Regions from separate parts of the Shewanella sp. 38A_GOM-205m genome, predicted to be linked through region 1. Evidence: predicted binding sites of a transcription regulator. Region 1 holds the regulator's gene; each other region holds the start of a gene.
The links. The regulator NrdR, encoded in region 1, represses ribonucleotide reductase genes. The targets are predictions, from matches to a motif close to AAACACNANATNTNGTGTTT.
Positions count from the first base shown of each region.

Region 2: a site for NrdR is predicted at 866-885, ahead of nrdD (anaerobic ribonucleoside-triphosphate reductase). Genes of this name have one in related genera too.
Region 3: a site for NrdR is predicted at 882-901, ahead of nrdA (class 1a ribonucleoside-diphosphate reductase subunit alpha). Genes of this name have one in related genera too.

Region 1 is NZ_JADP01000001.1:130,673-132,944, forward strand. It holds gene glyA (serine hydroxymethyltransferase) at 1-731, shown strand, start outside; gene nrdR (transcriptional regulator NrdR) at 841-1,293, shown strand; gene ribD (bifunctional diaminohydroxyphosphoribosylaminopyrimidine deaminase/5-amino-6-(5-phosphoribosylamino)uracil reductase RibD) at 1,334-2,272, shown strand, end outside.
Region 2 is NZ_JADP01000025.1:19,678-21,949, forward strand. It holds gene N512_RS0114355 (hypothetical protein) at 1-700, shown strand, start outside; gene nrdD (anaerobic ribonucleoside-triphosphate reductase) at 911-2,272, shown strand, end outside.
Region 3 is NZ_JADP01000006.1:100,705-102,976, forward strand. It holds gene N512_RS0107580 (HAD family hydrolase) at 1-577, shown strand, start outside; gene nrdA (class 1a ribonucleoside-diphosphate reductase subunit alpha) at 1,061-2,272, shown strand, end outside.

The sequences.
Region 1 (2,272 bases):
CGGCCTACTCAGGCATAGTTGACTGGGCCAAGCTGCGCGAAATCGCCGACAAGATTGGTGCTTACCTGTTTGTCGATATGGCACACGTGGCCGGTCTTATCGCTGCCGGTGTTTATCCTAACCCTGTGCCGCACGCCCACGTGGTGACTTCGACCACTCACAAGACACTGGCCGGTCCCCGCGGTGGTGTGATTCTGTCGGCTGCCGACGATGAAGATCTGTACAAGAAGCTGAATTCCGCGGTATTCCCGGGCGGTCAGGGTGGTCCTCTGATGCACGTTATCGCCGGTAAAGCCGTGGCCTTCAAAGAAGCACTGGAGCCGGAATTCAAAACCTATCAGCAGCAGGTGGTCAATAACGCCAAGGCCATGGTTGAGGTGTTCCTCGAACGCGGTTACAAGATAGTTTCCGGCGGTACCAGCAACCATCTGATGCTGGTGGACCTGATTGGCCGTGAGCTGACCGGTAAAGAAGCCGACGCCGCTCTGGGCCGTGCCAATATCACAGTCAACAAGAACTCTGTGCCTAACGATCCCCGCTCACCCTTTGTGACCTCCGGGGTGCGTATCGGTACACCGGCCATCACTCGCCGCGGTTTCAAGGAAGCCGAAGCACGTGAACTGACCGGCTGGATCTGTGATGTGCTCGACAATGCTCACGATGACGCCGTTATCGAGCGCGTGAAGGGCCAGGTGCTGGAACTGTGCGCTCGCTTCCCTGTTTACGGTTAACCTTTTCAAGGGAATAGGATAAACTTCGATGGCCGCTGAATTCAGCGGCCATTTTTGTTTCTGCCATTTAGCAGCAGCCGCTGCTGGCAACTGAGCACCAGGAGGCATAATGCATTGTCCATTTTGCAGTGCGACGGATACCAAGGTGATAGATTCCAGGCTGGTGGCTGACGGTCATCAGGTGCGCCGTCGCCGGGAATGTACTCTGTGTCATGAACGCTTTACCACCTTTGAAGGTGCCGAGCTTGTCATGCCCAGAGTGATCAAGCGCGATGGCAGCAGGCAACCGTTCGATGAGGACAAGCTGCGCGGCGGTATGCTGCGCGCCGCCGAGAAACGTCCGGTTTCCATGGATAAGATTGAAGAGGCGATCAGCAAGATCAAGTCCACCCTCAGAGCCACAGGCGAGCGGGAAGTGACCTCGGAAATGATCGGCAATCTGATGATGGATCATCTTATTGAGCTGGATAAGGTGGCCTATATTCGCTTTGCCTCTGTGTATCGTGCCTTTGAAGATGTGTCAGAGTTTGGTGAAGCGATTGCCAAGCTGGAGAAAAAATAGGCTGTCAGTCACAGCCAACTGTTAAGTAACGGAAACCCCCATGTGGTCCAATACTGATATCACCATGATGAGCCGCGCCATAATGCTGGCTCGCCGTGGCCGTTATACAACCCGCCCCAACCCCAATGTCGGCTGCGTCATCATAGATGCCGATGGCAAGATTGTCGGCGAAGGCTGGCATCAGCGTGCCGGCGAGCCCCATGCCGAAGTACATGCCCTGAAAATGGCCGCTGATAAGGCCCGCGGCGCTACTGCCTATGTCACCCTCGAACCCTGCAGTCACTATGGTCGCACGCCGCCCTGTGCCGAAGCCTTAATTAAACATGGCCTCAAGCGGGTGGTGGTGGCAATGACAGATCCCAACCCTCAGGTGGCCGGCCGAGGTATCGGCATGCTGCAGGAGGCCGGGGTTCAGGTGCAGAGCGGTCTCTTGGCCGAGCAGGCCAGAGAGTTGAATCCGGGCTTTTTATCGCGGATGGAGCGAAATCGCCCTTGGGTCACGCTCAAGCTGGCGGCGAGTCTCGATGGTAAGACGGCACTGGCCAACGGCGAGTCCAAGTGGATAACCGGCCCCGAGGCGCGCCGCGACGTGCAAAGGCTCAGGGCCCGCAGCTGCGCTTTGCTCACCGGCATTGAAACCGTATTGGCCGATGACCCCTCCCTGAATGTCCGGCACTCTGAGCTTGGCAGCCTGGGTGAAACCCTCAGCGAGCAACAGCTTATTCAACCGCTGCGGGTGATACTCGACAGCAACTGCCGTATGCCGCTCGATGCCAGGTTATTGAAGATTGTGAGCCCAGTGCTCTTGGTCAGCTGCCGTCCCTATGAGGATGAATTCCTAGCCGCTTTGCCGCCTTATGTCACCACATTGGTGCTGGCCGGTGAAGACAACAGAGTCGATATCGCGGCGCTGCTGCAACACCTGAACCAGGGCTGCAATGCGGTGTTGGTCGAGGCCGGGGCAACGCTTTGCGGCGCC
Region 2 (2,272 bases), on a different contig from region 1:
CGATGCCTATGGCGTCAACAATCGTCTTACCAGCGGCAGCGGCCTCTCGGTTGTCGACACTGAAACTGTCAATGACAACAAGAGCCAGGGCTCTGCCTCGGCAAACATAGGGCAGGACAGCATATCCCTTTCCAACGATGGTAAAAGAGCCGCGCGGGTGCAGGAGTTGGCCAAGGAGTTTTTCGGCTCAGGTCAGTTCAGCAGTGCCGATTTACCCAAGCTTCTGGCGCGCCTAGGCGACGAAGGGCTGTTGTCTGAAAGCCAGATGGCCAGATTGCAGGGCAGCGGCCTGATGGGAGTTGATACCAAAGATAACGCCAGCCTCAAGGAGTTTATTCAAGGCCAGATTGGTATGCTCAGACAACAGGCCAGTCAAAGCCCTTTGCTCAACGCACTCAAGGGGGCGGACAGCCTGATGGGCAATATGGGGATGATGTATACCCCATCGAGCTCTTTGGCGGCCAACAAGGTAGCAGCTCAGTTGGACGCCGTGCTCAAGGGAGAAAACCAAACTGCCGAGAGCGCAGAGAACAACAGCAACAAGCTAGCGGGTAAGGCCTATTCCGCACTGCAAGATCCTCAACTGTTATCCCGGCTCAGTGGTGTCAGCGCTCTGATGCGCACCGCAGCAGCCATAGGCAGCCAGCAGCAGGGCAGTGGGCAAATCAATAGTTATCTGGCCTTGGCAAAGAGGTACTGACTAGCGGCCGTTTGGGTCTCGGTCAAGGGAAAAATCTCCACAAGTTGTGCTCGTCGGCACTAATCCCATAGTGTTGTTCATCCTCTTCAATACCATGATCCAGATCATGGTATTGAAGAGCGATTTGTCGCTTAATTCTCTACATATTGTGCTTGGTTAATAAAACACCACTATATATGGTGTTAAATAAACAACATGGAGATTAGAGAAATGCCGGTAGTGATTAAGCGGGACGGGTGCCGTACTCAGTTCGATGAAACAAGGATAAGGGATGCGGTGCTGGCAGCCTCTAGCCACTGCGGTATAGAAGATGTGGACTATGCGGCCACAGTCGCAGCGCTGGTCACCCAGGCGGTAACCGACAAGGCTGAGGTCAATATCCAGGAGTTGCAGGACAGGGTCGAAAACCTGTTGATGGAAGGGCCGTACAAACAAGTGGCCCGTAGCTACATTGAATATCGTCACGACAGAGATATCTGCCGTGAATCCAGCAGCCGACTGAATCTGGAGATCCGCGGCCTGGTCGAGCAGAGCAACGCGACCCTGCTCAACGAAAATGCCAATAAAGACTCCAAGGTGATCCCCACCCAGAGGGATCTCCTAGCCGGTATTGTCGCCAAACATTATGCCAAACATCATATCCTGCCCAAGGATGTGGTTGCCGCCCATGAGGCCGGTGAGATCCACTATCACGATCTCGACTATTCGCCTTTCTTCCCTATGTTCAACTGTATGCTGATCGATCTCGGTGGCATGTTGACCCAAGGGTTTAAGATGGGCAATGCCGAGATTGAGACACCAAAATCCATCTCGACTGCGACCGCAGTTACCGCGCAGATCATCGCCCAGGTCGCCAGCCATATTTATGGCGGCACCACAATCAACCGCATAGATGAAGTGTTGGCCCCTTTTGTGGCCAAGAGCTACGACAAGCATTATCAAACTGCGCTCAAGTGGGGGATTACCGATGCCAAGGCGTTTGCCACAGAGCAGACCAAGAAAGAGTGTCACGACGCCTTCCAGTCGCTGGAATATGAGGTCAATACCCTGCATACCGCCAATGGTCAGACGCCTTTTGTTACCTTCGGTTTCGGTTTGGGTACCAGCTGGGAGTCGAGGCTGATCCAAGAGTCTATTTTGCGGATCCGCATGGAAGGCCTTGGCAAGAACCGCAAGACAGCGGTTTTCCCCAAGTTGGTGTTTGCCATTCGTGATGGTATCAACCATAAGGCCGGCGACTGCAACTACGACATCAAGCAGTTGGCGCTCGAGTGTGCCAGCATCCGCATGTATCCGGATATTCTCAACTATGAGCAGGTGGTCAAGGTTACTGGCTCATTCAAGACTCCTATGGGTTGTCGCAGTTTCCTTGGCACCTATGAGGAAAACGGCGAGCTGCTGCATGAAGGTCGCAACAACTTAGGCGTAGTCAGCCTGAACTTGCCGAGGGTGGCGCTGGAAGCCAAGGGTGATGAAGCCGAGTTTTATCGCATTTTGGATCAAAGGCTGGAGATGGCCCGCAAGGCGCTGGATACCCGCATCGAACGTCTGGCCAACGTCAAGGCCAGAGTG
Region 3 (2,272 bases), on a different contig from region 1:
GGCGCTGGCATCCCATGGAGTATCGATAGAGGATAAGCGCAAACTTCTGCGCACTCTGGCCTCTCACGGCTCGCTTGCCATGGTGCAAGCCGCCGTGCCCCAAGCCTCAGCCGAGGAACAGGAGCATCTCCGGCAAGCGATGCTCAGGGAATATGATGCGGTCAACGGCCAAAAAGCCTGTTTGTTTGAAGGCATAGAAGCCTTGCTGGACAGTGCCCTATCAAGAACCTTGCCGCTGGGGATTGTCACCAATAAACCGGCGCGTTTTACCCGCCCCTTGTTAGAGCGCATGGGGCTGCTTAGACGCTTTAATGCGGTGATCAGTGCCGATACAACCCTCTATCGTAAGCCCCACCCAGCCCCTATGTTGCTGGCTGCTCAGCAGCTTAACTGCGCGACCGAACGTATTCTCTATCTTGGCGATGCCGAGCGCGACATAGCCGCGGCGCAGGCGGTCAATATGCCCTCTGCCATCGCCATGTGGGGATATCTAGCGGCCGAGGATAAACCGGCGGAATGGGGTGCCGATTGGCAGTTAAATCATCCACAGGCAGTGATGTCGCTGCCATTGTGGTAGCAAGGTAAGACAAGCGCTAAATTGGCACTGTTTTCCTGAGTAGACAAGACCTTAAAGAAAGTCGCAGTCCGGATACTGCTTTAACCGACCGGATCTGTGCGGGATCGCGGATCGCTGCTTATTTTAGCAGTCGATCACCTTGAGTGAGATCGCTTGAATTTTGACCATGACGACTGTGCGCCAGCAATGATGCCGCTTTGCGGAATCGGTCAGTCAATATCCTCAAGATATCCACAAGATATACCCAAAACTCAGGCTTGCAAAAAGTGCCATACCTCACTATCTTGTTATCCAAGATATAGAAAGACACCATATCTTGTGTATCGGTAGCAATCAGACATACTAGTCTTGCACTGGAAACTCCCGGTTAACAGAGCCCTCTCGGGCCGCCGTCGTTAACTGTTCGGTTGATTGTTTTACAAGGGAAGGTTTAATGACGCCGTCGCGTCATTTCACAGATATTACAACCAAGGCCTATCTTCAATGAATAGCACTATGACAGTTACCAAACGCAGTGGCGCACGCGAGACGATAGATCTCGATAAGATCCACCGCGTTATCACCTGGGCAGCCAAAGGATTAAACAACGTCTCGGTTTCCGAGGTGGAGTTGCGTTCTCACCTGCAGTTTTTCGATGGCATCCCCACCGAGGCCATCCATGAAACCATTATCAAGGCTGCCGCCGACCTGATCTCTCCCGACTCTCCGGACTATCAGTTCCTGGCCGCTCGCCTTGCTGTTTTTCATTTGCGTAAGAAGGCCTTTGGTCAGTTTGAGCCGCCAAAACTGTACGATCATGTCAGCAAGTTGGTCGCCATGGGCAAGTACGACAAGCATGTGCTGGAAGACTACAGCCGTGAAGAGCTGGATGTGCTCGACAGCTATATCGACCATTGGCGCGATATGAACTTCTCCTATGCCGCCGTCAAACAGCTGGAAGGCAAGTATCTGGTACAAAACCGTGTGACTCATGAAGTCTACGAAAGTGCCCAGTTCCTCTATATTCTGGTGGCTGCTTGCCTGTTTGCCCGTTATCCGAAGGAAACCCGGCTGCAGTATGTCAAAGACTTCTATGATGCGGTTTCTACCTTCAAGATTTCTTTGCCGACGCCTATCATGTCCGGTGTGCGTACGCCGACCCGTCAGTTCAGCTCTTGCGTGCTGATCGAGTGTGACGACAGCCTGGATTCCATCAATGCCACGGCCTCTTCCATCGTCAAGTATGTCAGTCAGAGAGCCGGTATCGGTGTGAATGCCGGCCGCATTCGCGCTCTGGGAAGCCCTATTCGTGGTGGTGAAGCCTTCCACACAGGTTGTTTGCCTTTCTACAAGTATTTCCAGACTGCGGTGAAATCCTGCTCCCAGGGCGGCGTTCGCGGCGGTGCTGCAACTCTGTTCTACCCTATCTGGCACCTGGAAGTTGAATCGCTGCTGGTACTGAAAAATAACCGTGGTGTTGAAGACAACCGTATCCGTCACCTGGACTACGGCGTACAGATCAACAAGCTGATGTATCAGCGGATGATCAAAGGTGAGAACATCACCCTGTTCAGCCCATCGGACGTTCCCGGCTTATATGACGCCTTCTTTGCCGATCAGGACGAGTTTGAGCGCCTGTATGTAAAATATGAGCAGGACCAGAGCATTCGCAAGAAGACCCTAAAAGCGGTCGAGCTCTTCTCGCTGATGATGCAG